Regions from separate parts of the Streptomyces sp. NPDC057743 genome, predicted to be linked through region 2. Evidence: riboswitches for the same ligand, from Rfam matches in the RefSeq annotation. Region 2 holds a riboswitch; each other region holds the start of a gene.
The links. A riboswitch is a leader RNA that binds a small molecule or an ion and turns the genes downstream of it on or off. The one in region 2 is predicted to bind cobalamin.
Positions count from the first base shown of each region.

Region 1: it holds a riboswitch for cobalamin, as region 2 does, so the genes downstream of both, metE (5-methyltetrahydropteroyltriglutamate--homocysteine S-methyltransferase) here and ACFVFQ_RS02300 (cobalamin biosynthesis protein) in region 2, are expected to answer to the same signal.
Region 3: it holds a riboswitch for cobalamin, as region 2 does, so the genes downstream of both, cobN (cobaltochelatase subunit CobN) here and ACFVFQ_RS02300 (cobalamin biosynthesis protein) in region 2, are expected to answer to the same signal.

Region 1 is NZ_JBHVJX010000018.1:96,179-101,010, forward strand. It holds gene metE (5-methyltetrahydropteroyltriglutamate--homocysteine S-methyltransferase) at 1-1,750, opposite strand, end outside; cobalamin riboswitch at 1,961-2,182, opposite strand; gene ACFVFQ_RS21830 (metal-dependent hydrolase) at 2,397-3,098, shown strand; gene ACFVFQ_RS21835 (NlpC/P60 family protein) at 3,138-4,208, opposite strand; gene ACFVFQ_RS21840 (poly-gamma-glutamate biosynthesis protein PgsC/CapC) at 4,231-4,713, opposite strand; partial or broken gene ACFVFQ_RS21845 (poly-gamma-glutamate synthase PgsB) at 4,710-4,832, opposite strand, start outside.
Region 2 is NZ_JBHVJX010000002.1:52,917-57,748, reverse strand. It holds gene ACFVFQ_RS02305 (cobyric acid synthase) at 1-1,343, opposite strand, end outside; gene ACFVFQ_RS02300 (cobalamin biosynthesis protein) at 1,340-2,311, opposite strand; cobalamin riboswitch at 2,441-2,576, opposite strand; gene ACFVFQ_RS02295 (hypothetical protein) at 2,924-3,163, opposite strand; gene ACFVFQ_RS02290 (anion permease) at 3,213-4,475, opposite strand; gene ACFVFQ_RS02285 (GH25 family lysozyme) at 4,614-4,832, opposite strand, start outside.
Region 3 is NZ_JBHVJX010000004.1:283,313-288,144, forward strand. It holds gene cobN (cobaltochelatase subunit CobN) at 1-2,501, opposite strand, end outside; cobalamin riboswitch at 2,534-2,686, opposite strand; gene cobG (precorrin-3B synthase) at 2,770-4,326, shown strand; gene ACFVFQ_RS06615 (precorrin-8X methylmutase) at 4,323-4,832, shown strand, end outside.

The DNA.
Region 1 (4,832 bases), on a different contig from region 2:
GCTGGTCGTCGCGGACGAAGGACCAGGCGAGCATGGTGACCGGGCCGGTGAGCATGCCCTTGACCGGGCGCTCGGTGAGCGACTGGGCAAAGGTCGTCCAACGGACCGTCATGGGCTCGGGACGGGAGATGTCGCCGGCCAGGATCGGCGGGCGGACGTAGCGGGTGCCGTAGGACTGGACCCAGCCGTGCCGGGTGGCGAGGTAGCCGGTGAGCTGCTCGGCGAAGTGCTGGACCATGTCGTTGCGTTCGGGCTCGCCGTGCACCAGGACGTCCAGGCCGGTCTTCTCCTGGAAGGAGATGACCTCGTGGATCTCGGTCTTGATGCGCTCCTCGTAGCCGGCGGTGTCGATCCGGCCGGCGCGCAGGTCGGCGCGGGCGGCCCGCAGTTCGCCGGTCTGCGGGAAGGAGCCGATGGTGGTGGTCGGCAGCAGCGGCAGGCCGAGGTGGGCGCGCTGGGCGGCGGCCCGCTCCGGGTACGGCTGGGAGCGGCGCGCGTCGGCCTCGGTGACCGCCGCGGTACGGCCCCGCACCGCCCGGTCGTGGGTGATCGGGGAGCTGGCCCGGGACGCCAGGTCGGCGCGGTTGGCGGCCAGTTCGCTGGCGATGGCGTCGGTGCCGCGGGTCAGGCCCCTGGTGAGGGTGACCAGCTCGGCGGTCTTCTGGCGGGCGAAGGCGAGCCAGCGCCGGATCTGTGGCGCGATGTCCCGCTCCAGCGACGCGTCGAGCGGGACGTGCAGCAGGGAGCAGGAGGCCGCCACGTCGACCCGGTCGGCCAGCCCCAGCAGCGTGCCCAGCACGGACAGCGACCGCTCCAGGTCGTTGACCCAGATGTTGCGGCCGTTGACGACGCCGGCGACCAGGCGCTTGCCGGGCAGTCCGCCGACGGCGGCGAGGGCGTCGAGGTTGCCGGCGGCCGCCTCCGTGAAGTCCAGCGCGAGCCCGTCGACGGGGGTCTTGGCCAGCACCGGGAGGGCGTCGCCGAGCCGGTCGAAGTACGAGGCGACAAGCAGCTTGGGCCGGTCGGCGAGGGTACCCAGGGAGCGGAACGCGCGCTCCGCGGCGTCCAGTTGGGCCGGCGTGCGGTCCTGGACGAGGGCGGGCTCATCGAGCTGCACCCACTGCGCGCCCGCCGCGCGCAGGTCCGCGAGGACCTCGGCGTACACCGGCAGCAGCCGGTCGAGGAGGGTGAGCGGGTCGAAGCCGTCGGCCACGCCGGGGGCGGGCTTGGCGAGCAGGAGGTAGCTGACCGGGCCGACCAGGACCGGCCGGGCGGTCAGGCCCAGGGCGAGCGCCTCCCCGAATTCCGTGACCTGCTTGGTGGAGTCGGCCGAGAAGACGGTGTCCGGTCCCAACTCGGGGACGAGGTAGTGGTAGTTGGTGTCGAACCACTTGGTCATCTCCAGGGGCGCGGCGTCCTGGGCGCCGCGGGCCATGGCGAAGTAGCCGTCCAGCGGGTCGGCGGCGACGGCCGCGCGGTGGCGCTCGGGGATCGCACCGACCATGACGCTGGCGTCCAGGACGTGGTCGTAGTACGAGAAGTCGCCGGTCGGGACCTCGTCGATGCCGGCGTCGGCCAGCTCCTGCCAGGTGGTGCGGCGCAGTTCCGCGGCAGTGGCGCGCAGCGCGTCCGCGGTGACCTTGCCCTTCCAGTAGCCCTCGATGGCCTTCTTCAGCTCCCGGCGCCGGCCCTGGCGCGGGTAGCCGTACACGGTGGCCCGTGCTGCCGCGGCTGCGGACTTGGTGGTCACGGAGATCTCCTTCGCGAGATGAATCCCTGAGATCCCGGGGACGGGGACGAGCGCGCGAAGGGTGACGGTACGCACCGGATGCGGCGACCCGTATGGCGCGGCGCATGGCATGGCGCGCGACACGGGCACCGGCTGGTGCCTGCGCCCCGGACGGTGTCCGGAGCGCTCCCGACCCGCCCTCGAAGGTCACCGGGACTCCGCGCACGGGTCGTCCGTACGCGGGCAGTTGGCAGGTCTTCGGACTCGCGGGCGCGCCTCGTGTCGTGCCGAGGCTCCTAGTGGCCGTCGCTTCCCAGGCCCGGGTGGGTCCAGTGCGTATGACGGCGGTCGTTCCCGCTCACCGCTGCGGGGCAGTCCCGGATTCCCACCGGGTTCCCTCTTGCGACGCCTCCCGTCTGGCGGACGGGGCGAACCAGCTGCACCGGTCACCCTACGGGGCGGGGCCGCGGCACGCCGGACGTCGTCCAGTATGCGGATGGTGAGATGGGACAAGTGCCCGGTGGGATTGGAAGGGGGCGGGGCCGGGTAACGCCCGCGGTCGCGCCTCGCCGCCCCGTGGCGCCACCGCCGTGATCGCGCTGGTACCGTCTCCGCCGTGGCTGAGGGCGCGTCAACGACGCGCCACATACGGGGAGGACGACGCACCATGATGGGTCATTCGCATGCGGTGAGCGGCGCGCTGCTCTTCGCGGGCACCACGCCGTTCCTGCCCCCGCTGCTGATGCACACCCACCTGATGCCCCAGGAGATCCTGATGGGCACCGTGCTGTGCGCCGGCGCCGCGCTGCTGCCCGACCTGGACCACCACGACGGCACCATCGCCAACTTCCTCGGCCCGGTGTCCAAGATCCTGTGCCGGTTCGTGGCCTGGATCTCCGGCGGGCACCGCCATGCCACCCACTCGCTGTTCTTCGTGGTGCTGATGACCGTCGGCAGCTGGGCCGGCGTGACGTACCTGGGCCGGCCCTTCACCCTGGGCATGACCTTCTTCCTGCTGGCCCTCGCCGTGCGCGCGCTCAACCTCTGCCCGCCCGGCCACGGCTTCTCCGCCTGGGCGACGATCGTCGCCATGGCCGGAATAGGGACCGGGGTCATCGCCAAGTTCATCCCGTCGGCGCCCGGTTGGCTGCCGTACGCCATCGGGCTCGGCTGCCTGGCACACCTGCTCGGCGACTCCATCACGAAGATGGGCGCGCCGTGGCTGTGGCCGCTGAAGACGCGCTACGAGATCGTCCTCATCAAGCACAGCGGCAACAAGGTGGAGACGGAGATACTGACCCCGATCATGGGCGTCGCCACCGTCGTCCTGCTCTGGTTCACGGCGCTGTCCCCGCACTCCATCAGCTAGCGCGCTGCCCCGTAGGGGCCGGCCCCAACGCCCCATGCCTCACAGGCGTTTGGCGTTGCGCAGGAGCTGGGCGTAGAAGCCGTTGCCGTCGAGCCGGGACACGCCGCCCTTGTCGCCGATGGTCGGGCCGTTGACCTCCTTGCGGCTGGAGAGGAAGACCTTGTGGCCCTCGGTGTCGGGTCCCAGGTACAGGCCGACGTGGTCCAGGCGGTTGCCGGTGTGGTGGTCCATCTTGAAGAAGACCAGGTCTCCCGGCTGGAGCACGTCGATGTTCTGCGGGCGCTCGTACCAGGGGGCCGGGCCGGACAACGGGATGATCTCGGCGCCCAGTTGGGAGCGGCCCATCCCGTTGGCGGTGCGGGGCAGGCCGTCGCCCTTCCCGTCGGCGGGGGCCAGTGGGTAGCGGGCCCGGTAGCCGAAGACCAGCCGCATGTAGCCGGAGCAGTCGACGGCGCGGTAGCGGGCCGCCTCGGGCCGCTTGGCGGTGCCGTCGCGGAAGGTGTACGGGATGCCCAAGTAGTCGAAGAAGTCGGACTGTTCGAGCAGCGGCGTGCCGCGGTGCTTGGCCAGGTCGGGGTTGACCGGGCCGAACTTGGCGTCGCCGGCGTACACCACGCCCCGCTCGTCCTTCTTGGCGGGCGCTCCGGTGATGTACTGGAAGGCGATGGCGAAGAGGTCGTCCTCCTGGCTGCCGTGGTAGCGCCGGAACCACTCCTTGAACCAGCGCTCCTTCTCCGCGCCGGCGCGCCACGCCTCGGGCATCAGGCGCACCCAGTCCTCGGTGACCACCTTGGTCGCGGTGTTCTCGGCCTCGCTGAAGGTGCGCGAGGGGCCCTTGAGGGTGGCGGTGCGGGACCGGTCGGTGAAGGTGGCCAGGACCTGGCCGCCCGCGCCGCGCAGCACGGTGCGGTCCGGGTTCTTCAGGCGTTCCCAGGTCTGCCCGCGCTGCTCGCCGGAGGCGGAGCCGCCGAGCGGGGTGTCGGTGACGGCCTGGGCCCGGGGCGCCTTGTCCTGTTCGTCCTTGCGCAGCTCCACGGTGAGGTAGGCGCTGCCGGCCAGGAGGGTCAGGACGGTCGCGGTGTGCAGCAGGGGGCGCTTCTTGGGGGGCATGCGGTGGGCTCCGGGGGAGGGGTCAAGCGGACGGCATGACGCCGAGGAGGATTCCGGCGGTGAGGACGACATAGGCCATGAGCGTCACCGAGCCGGTGGCCAGGAGGGTGGGGCCCTTGGGCTGGCGCACCAACTGGTAGGCGATCAGGCCCGGCACGATGAAGCCGAGCGTCTGGTTCGCGTACATCAGCGGGAACTCCATGGACAGCACGATCATCACGGTCGCCTGGAGGGTGACGCCGAGCAGCACGACCGCGGCGAACAGCCGCTTGCCGTACAGGATCACGTACCGCTGCATCAGGAGCGTGCCGAGGTAGGTGAGGACGGTGACGCCGAGCACCATCGCGGCGCGCTGGAGGTCCTCGACGAGGGTGAGGGCCAGCCAGCCCGGGGTGATCATGCCGCCGGGGGAGAGGTTGGTCGTCAGGTAGCAGACCAGGGAGAAGAGCAGCCCGATCGCGATGCCGATCGCGGCGATCTCGGGGGTGAGGACGGAGGGGATCAACGGTGCTGCTCTCCTGGGGTGTGCCACTGCGGGGCGTCGTCGGTGGGGCGCGCGGGCGGGACCGGGGGCTCGAACGGGCCCCGGACCCGGGCCGGTTCGAGCGCTCCGGATCCGCCCGG
Region 2 (4,832 bases):
AAACCGTCGCTCTCCAGGGAGCCGTGCCAGTGCGTGCCCCACACGGCGCCCACCCGGCAGCCGTCCAGGTCCCTCCCCTGACCGTCGGACATGAACGCCGCGTCCCCGCCCAGGACTTGGGCCACCCCGTGGTGGATCTCGTAGCCCTCCACCGGCTCGCTGAGCGCCACGCCGGACGGCCGTGCGAGGGTCTTCTCCACCGCGAAACGGACCCGGACCGGCAGCAGCCCCAGCCCGTCGACCGCCCCGGCCCGCGACTCGACGTCGTCCTCGATGCGCTCGCCGAGCATCTGGTAGCCGCCGCAGATGCCCAGCACCGGACGGCCCTCGGCGGCCCGCCGGGCCACCGCGTCGGCCAGCCCGCGCTCGCGCAGCCACGCCAGCGCCCGGACCGTCCCGCGGGTTCCCGGCAGCACCACCAGGTCCGCGTCGACCAGTTCCTCGGGCCGGTCCACGAACCGCACCACCACGCCCGGTTCGGCGGCCAGCGCGTCCACGTCCGTGAAGTTGGACATCAGCGGCACCGCGGGGACCGCGACCCGCAGGACGTCCTCGCCCGCCGGCGGCGCCACCACCGACTCCCGCACGGCCCCGCGCAGCGAGACGCGCAGGCCGTCCTCCTCGTCGATGCCCAGCCCGTGCGCGAACGGCAGCACGCCGTAGGTCGCCCGCCCGGTCAGCCCGCGCAGCATCTCCAACCCCGGCTCCAGCAGCGTCACATCGCCCCGGAACTTGTTGACGAGATAGCCGGCGACCAGCGCCTGGTCCTCCTTGGACAGCAGCGCGATGGTCCCGAAGAACGACGCGAAGACCCCGCCGCGGTCGATGTCGCCGACCACCACGACCGGGATCCGCGCCGCCCGGGCCAGGCCCATGTTGACCAGGTCGGTGCGGCGCAGATTGATCTCGGCGGGGCTGCCCGCGCCCTCGCAGATCACCGCGTCATGGGTGCGCCGCAGCTCCGCCAGACAGTCGGTCACGGTGCCGAGCAACTGCTCCTGCCGGCCCGCGTGGTAGCCACGCGCGCTCAACTCGCCCACCGGCTTGCCCAACAGCACCACCTGGCTGCTGCGGTCGCTGCCCGGCTTGAGCAGCACCGGGTTCATCAGCGCGGTCGGCTCCACCCGGGCCGCGGCCGCCTGCATCGCCTGCGCCCGGCCGATCTCCGCGCCCTGTCGGGTCACGAACGAATTCAGCGACATGTTCTGCGCCTTGAACGGCGCCACCTTGACGCCCTGCCGCACCAACCAGCGGCAGATGCCGGCCGTCACCACGCTCTTGCCGGCGTCGGACGTCGTCCCGGCCACCAGCAGCCCACCGGCCGTCTTCCCGCGCCCGTTCACCGGGGCACCCTCCCGTTCACCCGGCGGCGCCGCACGGCATCCGCCGCCAGCCGTCCCGCCACCGTCACACCCAGCGCCAACGCGCTCACCCGCCGGGAGAGCCGCACCGCCCGCTCCACGTCGGAGACCTTCGGGGGCCGCGCCCCGCCGTTGAGCACCGGCCGGTGCTCCACCCGTCCGCCGTACGCCAGCGTGCCGCCCAGCCGGACGCCCAGCGCACCGGCGAACGAGGCTTCCACCGGGCCCGCGTTGGGGCTCGGATGGGCCCCGCCGTCCGCCCGCCAGGCCCGCAGCGCACCGCGCCGATCCGGTCCGGCGAGGACCGTCAGCGCCGCGGTCAGCCGGGAGCCGGGCCAGCCGGCGAGGTCGTCGAGCCGGGCCGCGGCCCAGCCGAACCGCCGGTAGCGCGGCGACTTGTGACCCACCATCGCGTCCAGGGTGTTCACCGCACGGAACGCCACCAGTCCGGGCACCCCGCCCAGCGCGCCCCACACCAGGGCGCCCACCACCGCGTCCGAGGTGTTCTCGGCGACCGACTCCACCACCGCACGGGCCATCTGCGGCCCGTCCAACGCCTGCGGGTCGCGCCCACACAGATGCGGCAACCGCTCCCGCGCCACGTCCAGATCACCGACGTCCAGCGCACCGCCCACGGCGCGCGCCTCCCGGCCCAACGAGGTGCCGCCCAGCACCGCCCACACCGCGGCCGCGGTCAACGCGGCCCGGGCGCCCGGACGGTGGCGCACGGCGCGCGCCAACAGCGCGGCGCCGGCGGCCGCGCCACCCGCGCACACCACCGCGTGCGCCGCCCCGTAACCACGGTGGTCGCGCCACAGTCGACGTTCGAGGGCGCCCGCGGCCCGGCCGAACGCGGCCACCGGATGGCCGCGCCGCGGATCCGCCGCGATCAGGTCACCGAGGAAGCCGAGGGCCGCGCCGCACGCGTATGTCGCGTGTTCGCCGCGCACCGGATCAGGCCGCCGTCAGACACCGAACGGGCCCTGCGGCAGCGGGCGATGAGGCTCTCGATGGGCAGCCAGGCATGGTGGTATGTCCTCACTCAGGGTCCTCGCCCTGGCTCGACGCGACGGCGACCAGAGTCTCCTGGCTCCCGGATCGGCGCGACCCCCGGCCTTCCCGCCCGTACGTGGCGTACGGGCCGTGGCCCTCGTCGGAGGAGCGCTCCCCGGTGACAGTGGCGGGACCGCGCCGGATTCGCACCGGACTTCCTCTGCTGTCGCCGATTGGCCCCGGCAGTCCACCACGCCCCGCGACGCCCGTCAACTCGCCCTTGACCTGCGACGCAGCCCCACCGGCTGTCCTGTGTCCAAGACCACAGGGCAGCCGCCGGCGCCCACCCGCCACCCCACCGCGCCCCTCCTGCAAACCCGCGCGCCGCCCGCCCCGAACGCCGCCCGGCGGAACGGGCCTTCGCGACGGCCGACGGCCCGGCAGCCCGCCGGCTTGGCCGGTCTACCGGTCTACCGCACCCCACGCCAACGGGGCGCCCGGCGGCCGCGGCTGGTGCCGCGCCCTCCGGACGCCCCGTCCACTGCTACCGGCCCGCGGCCGGCCAACTGTCAGGCGGCGACGATCAGATAGATCCCGTACGCCACCGCCACCGCGCAGAGTGCGAACGCCGCCAGCGCCCCGGCGCGTGCCCCCGCGCCCGGTGCCGTGGAGGCCGCCGCCGCGTCGCCGTCCGCGGCCGGCTTACGGGAGGTGCCCACGATGCCGACGGTGAACAGGCCCACGATTCCCACCGTCACCGCGAGCGTGACGCCGAAGACCTGGCCGAGAGCCGCCCAGTCGATGTGCATTGCGTAGTCCTTTGGTCCTTGGGTCAGTTCGGTTGCTGCGGCCGGGCGGTCAGGAGGAGGCCGTCGCGGGCTGGGCGGGGGCGGCGGCGTCCCGCTGCGAGGGCACGGCGAGCGCGTCCGCCTCGGAGGCCGCCGGGGCGAGGGTGCCCGCCGGGGGCGGCGAGACGGTCTGGAGCGCGGTGGTGACGACGCCCGCCGGCTCCACCGCCGGACCCTCGTTGACGTTGGTGTGGTCGATCGGCTTGCGCCGGGAGGCGGCCCAGATGCCGCCGCAGATCGCCAGCGCCAGGACGGTCACCGTCGTGATGCCCCAGGTGCCCTGGTCGGCGAGGAACGCGGCGCCGGCGGAGACCAGGCCGGCGGCCGGCAGGGTCAGCCCCCAGGCCACGACCATCCGGCCGGCCGTGGACCAGCGCACCACGCCGCCCTTGCGGCCGAGCCCGGAGCCCATCACGGAGCCGGAGCAGACCTGGGTGGTGGAGAGCGCGAAGCCGAGGTGGGAGGAGGCCAGGATGGTGGCCGCGGCGCCGGTCTGGGCGGCGAAGCCCTGCGGCGGCTGGATGTCGGTGATGCCCTTGCCCATGGTGCGGATGATCCGCCAGCCGCCCAGGTAGGTGCCGAGCGCGATGGCCATGCCGGCGGAGGCGATCACCCACATCGGCGGGTCGGAGTGCGGGGCGATGGCTCCGCCGGTGATCAGCGCGAGGGTGATCACGCCCATCGTCTTCTGCGCGTCGTTGGTGCCGTGGGCCAGCGAGACCAGCGCCGCCGAGGCGATCTGCCCGGCGCGGTAGCCCTTGGCGGTGTCGGCCTCGTCGCGGCCGCGGGCCAGCCGGTAGGTGAGCCGGGTCGCCGCCATCGAGGCGAGCCCCGCGACGAACGGCGCGGCCACCGCCGGGATCAGGACCTTCATCACGACGGCCTCGCCGTGCACCCCGCCGGTGCCGACGGACACCAGGGTCGCGCCGATCAGACCACCGAAGAGGGCGTGCGAGGAGCTGGAGGGGAGGCCGGCGAGCCAGGTGACGAGGTTCCAGATGATGGCGCCGACCAGGCCGGCGAAGATCACTTCCGGTCTGATGCCGGCGCTCTCGTCGATGATGCCGCCGGAGATGGTCTTGGCGACCTCAACCGACAGGAACGCGCCGCCGAGGTTGAGTACCGCTGACATCGCCACCGCGGTCTTGGGTCGCAGGGCCCCGGTGGAGATGGTGGTGGCCATTGCGTTGGCCGTGTCGTGGAAGCCGTTCGTAAAGTCGAACACCAAGGCCGTGACGATCACGATCCCGATGAGAAGCGTGATGTGTTCCATTCACCCAGGCAATCCGTTCGATGGTCAGTGTCTTCGAGAACGTACGGACGGTGAGTGAACGGAAAGTGAACTCGGCCGGGCGCCGCGGTGACACCCCCGCAGTGTTCACGCGGAGGCGCCCCTGCCGCCACTTCCGTCTCATCTGTTCGCAAACCTCTTGAGCTGGGCCACGGTCCCGTTCCAGCGGTCCTGATCGCCCGGCAGCCGCCCGTGCGAGGCGTACTGCACGATGCTCGAGAACGACCAGCCGGCGGGCGTCCGCGCCCCGCCCGAATAGTCCGCCAGCCACAGCGGATGGTCACCGCCGAAGGCCCGGCTGCCGCCCGTGCAGCGGTTCCACCAGCGGGCGGTGGTGTA
Region 3 (4,832 bases), on a different contig from region 2:
AGCGAGTCGGCGAGCGCCTGTCCGGTCTCCCAGGCGAGCCGCGAGGGCACGGCCTTGGGGTCGACGGAGTAGAAGTTGCGGCCGGTCGGCAGGACGTTGACCAGGCCGCGCAGCGGCGAGCCGGACGGGCCGGCCGGGACGAAGCCGCCGTTCAACGCGTGCACCGCGTGATCGAGTTCGGCGGTGGTGGCGGCCAGTCGCGGGACGACCTCCCGGGCGGCGAAGTCGAGGATCGCGGCGACCGCCTCCGGGTGGCCCTCGGCGACCCGGGAGGCCGCGGCCGGCTCCCAGTCGGCGTCCTCCATGGCCTGGACCAGGCCGCGGGCGACGGCCTCGGCGTCGTCGGCCGCGGTCCGGGTGGCGGCCGACTCGTCCAGCCCGAGCGCCTCGCGGAGCCCGGGCAGCGCGGAGGTGCCGCCCCAGATCTGCCGGGCGCGCAGGATCGCCAGGACGAGGTTGACCCGGGCCTCGCCGGCCGGGGCGGCGCCCAGCACGTGCAGCCCGTCGCGGATCTGCGCGTCCTTGACCTCGCAGAGCCAGCCGTCGACGTGCAGCAGGAAGTCGTCGAACCCGTCGTCCTCCGGGCGCTCCTCCAGGCCCAGGTCGTGGTCCAACTTGGCGGCCTGGATCAGCGTCCAGATCTGCGCGCGGATGGCGGGCAGCTTGGCCGGGTCCATCGAGGAGATCGCGGCGTACTCGTCGAGCAGTTGCTCCAGGCGCGCGATGTCGCCGTAGGAGTCGGCGCGGGCCATCGGCGGGACGAGGTGGTCGACGAGGGTGGCGTGCACCCGGCGCTTGGCCTGGGTGCCCTCGCCCGGGTCGTTGACCAGGAACGGGTAGATCAGCGGCAGGTCGCCGAGGGCCGCGTCCGGGCCGCAGGCGGCGGACAGGCCGGCGTTCTTGCCGGGCAGCCACTCCAGGTTGCCGTGCTTGCCGAGGTGGACCATGGCGTCGGCGCCGAAGCCGCCGTCGGCGGCGGGCGTGGCGATCCAGCGGTAGGCCGCCAAGTAGTGGTGGGAGGGCGGCAGATCGGGGTCGTGGTAGATCGCGATCGGGTTCTCGCCGAAGCCGCGCGGCGGCTGGATGAGGATCAGCAGATTGCCGCGGCGCAGGGCGGCCAGCACGATGTCGCCCTCCGGGTTCCGGCTGCGGTCGACGAACATCTCGCCGGGCGGCGGGCCCCAGTGCTCCTCCACGGAGTCCCGGAGCTCCTGCGGCAGCGTGGCGTACCAGCGGCGGTAGTCGGCGGCCGGTATCCGGACCGGGTTGCGGGCCAACTGCTCCTCGGTCAGCCACTCCTGGTCGTGGCCGCCGGCCTCGATGAGGGCGTAGATCAGCTCGTCGCCGTCGCCGGACGCGAGCCCCGGGACCGGCTCGGTGCCGAAGTCGTAGCCCTCGGCCCCCAGGCGGCGCAGCAGCTCGACGGCGCTGGCCGGGGTGTCCAGGCCGACCGCGTTGCCGATCCGGGAGTGCTTGGTGGGGTACGCCGACAGCACCAGCGCCAGCCGCTTCTCGGCGGCCGGGATGTGCCGCAACCGGGCGTGCCGGACGGCGATCCCGGCGACCCGGGCGGCCCGTTCAGGGTCGGCGGCGTAGACCGGGAGGCCGTCCTCGTCGATCTCCTTGAACGAGAACGGCACGGTGATCAGCCGCCCGTCGAACTCGGGCACCGCGATCTGCGAGGCGGCGTCGAGCGGCGAGAGCCCCTCGTCGTTCGCCTCCCAGTCGGCCCGCGACCCGGTCAGGCAGAGCGCCTGGAGGATCGGCACGTCCAGGGCGGCCAGCGCGCCGGCGTCCCAGGACTCGTCGTCGCCGCCCGCGGACGCCCCGGCGGGCTTGGTGCCGCCGGCCGCCAGGACGGTGGTGACCAGGGCGTCGGCCGCGCGCAGCTCCTCGATCAACTCCGGCTCGGGGGCGCGCAACGAGGCGACGAAGAGCGGCATCGGGCGGCCGCCGGCCTCCTCGATCCGGTCGCAGAGGTCGTGGACGAAGCGGGTGTTGCCGCTCATGTGGTGGGCGCGGTAGTAGAGCACGGCCACCGTCGGGCCGGTCGCCTCCGAGGCGGGGCGCTCCAGCGGGCCCCAGGACGGCGCGGCCGCGGGCGGCTCGAAGCCGTGTCCGGTGAGCAGCACGGTGTCGCTGAGGAACCGGGCCAGTTGGTCGAGGTTGGCCGGACCGCCGTGCGCGAGGTAGGCGTGCGCCTCGGCAGCGATGCCGACCGGGACCGTGGACGCCTCCATCAGCTGGGCGTCGGGGGCCTGTTCGCCGGTGAGGACGACGACCGGGCGGTGCTGGTCCGCGGCCAGCAGCACGTCCAGGCCGTCCTCCCAGGCGCGGATGCCGCCGAGCAGGCGGACGACGACGAGGTCCGCGCCCTCCAACAGTCCCGGGAGGTCGGCGACGTCGAGGCGGGCGGGGTTGGCGAGCCGGTACGGCACGGGTCCCGTGGCCGCGCGGGCACTGAGCAGATCGGTGTCGGAGGTCGACAGCAGCAGGATCACGGCGCAGCCCTTCCTCGGGGATTCCACGCCCCGGGTGGTCGTATGGACGGCGGGAGTTCCTGGCTCACCCGGCGGTGGCCGGGTTCACAGTGGCGGGACCGCGCCGGATTCTCACCGGGCTTCCTCCCTTGGCGCCGTCGCTGGCGTCCGGCGGGTCAGCCGACCCGCCGACCTGCATAGTAAGGGCTGCGGCCGAGCCGCGGGAGCGCGCCTGGACGGGCCGCCCGTGCGCCCCCCTCGCCACGGTTCCGGGATCCGACGCGTAGGTATGCTCGCCGCCATGCCGCCCTCCCCCTCTCGACGCCCCGACCGGGCCGGACCGCCCGTGCGGGACCGCGGTGACGCCTGCCCGGGAGCGCTGCGGCTGCACTCCGCAGCCGACGGCGAACTGGCCCGAGTCCGGTTGCCGGCAGGGGACTTGACGGCATCGCAGGCCCGCGCGCTGGCGTACGCCGCAGAGCGCCTCGGCGACGGGCACCTCTCGCTCACCTCCCGCGGCAACGTCGAACTCCGCGGCCTGCCCGACGGGTGCGGCGGCCGCCTGGCCGCCCTCCTCGCCGACGCCGGACTGCTGCCGTCGGTACGTCATGAGCGGATCCGCAACGTGCTGGCCTCGCCGCTGGCCGGGCTGGACCACCACACCCCTTCCGACGTGCGGTTGTGGGCCCGGAGCCTGGATGCGCTGCTGTGCGCGAGCGAGCCGGCGACGGCCCTTTCGGGCCGTTTTCTGTTCGTCCTGGACGACGGGCGGGGCGATGTGGCGGGGCTCGGCGGCGATGTGACCTTGCTCGCAGAATCCGGCCGACGGGCCCCGGCGGGCACCGCGTTCGCGCCGGGGGCGGCGTCCGGGTACGGGGCGCTGCTCCGCGTCGGCGCGGACCCGGCGGCGCTGCGGATCGCGCCGGACGACGTCCCGCGGGCGGCGCTGATCGCCGCCGAAACCTTCCTGGCCGTCGCGGCGGAGAGCGGCAGCGGCGCCTGGCGGGTCACCGAACTCCCCGCCACGCGACCGCTCACCGCCCATGACGTGCGCGGCGCGCTGCGTGCCGCGGGCATCACCGCCGAGCCCGCCGAGCCCGCCGAGCCCGCCGAGCCCGTCGCGCACGCGAAGACGCCCGGCCCGCGGCCGACGGTGCCGTACGCCGATGCCACCGTCCCCGGCCCGGTCGAGGGCCCGGACGGCCGCCGCGCCCTGGTGGTCCTGGCGCCGCTCGGCCGGCTGACCGCGGCCCAGTGGCGGCTGTTGGCCGAGGTCGCCGCGGTGGACGGCTCCGGCGCGCTGCGCCTCACGCCCTGGCGCGGCATCGTCGTCCCCGGCCTGCCGGCGGACGCGGCGGAGGGACGGCTGGGCGAGCTCGCCGCCGCCGGTCTGGTCACCGACCCGGCCTCCCCGTGGCGCGGGGTCACCGCCTGCACCGGCCTCCCCGGCTGCGCCAAGTCCCTGACGGACGTGCGAAGCGACGCATCGGCCGCCCTCGCCGAGGGCCGGCCCGTCCCGGCGGACGCCCCCGCCCCGCCCGTCGGCCCGCCCGTCCACTGGTCGGGCTGCGCACGGCGCTGCGGCCATCCGCACGGCGCCTGGACCGACGTCCTGGCGACGCCCGACGGCTACCGCACCACCGCCGTGCACCCCAACTCCCCTGCCCCACAGGATGTTTCACGTGAAACGCCCCGGCAGGGCGCCGTTTCACGTGAAACACCTCCGCCGGGCCCGGCTTCCCACGAAGGGGCCGAACCCACCCCGGAATCACGGGACTTGGCACCCCCCTCCGACTCCCCACACCCCCCTTCCACCCCACAACCCACGACCCCGAGGCTCCAGTGACCGCGTTCGACTACGAAAAGGACGGGGCGGCCATCTACCGCCAGTCCTTCGCCACCATCCGCGCCGAGGCGGACCTGTCCGAACTGCCCGCCGACGTCAGCCGGGTCGCGGTCCGCATGATCCACGCCTGCGGCATGGTCGATCTCGTCCGCGATCTGGCCTTCACCCCGGGCGTCGTGGCCAGTGCCCGGGCCGCGCTGCGCGCCGGTGCGCCGATCCTGTGCGACGCCACCATGGTGGCCAGCGGCGTGACCCGCAAGCGACTGCCCGCGGACAACGAGGTGTTGTGCACCCTCGGCGATCCGGCCGTTGTGGAGCTGGCCGCCCGGATGGGCACCACGCGCAGCGCCGCCGCGCTCGAACTGTGGCGGGACAAGCTGGAGTGCGCCGTGGTCGCCTTCGGCAACGCCCCCACCGCCCTCTTCCGGTTCCTCGAAATGATCGAGGAGGGGGCGCCGCGCCCCGCCGCCGTCCTCGGCATACCGGTCGGCTTCATCGGCGCCGCC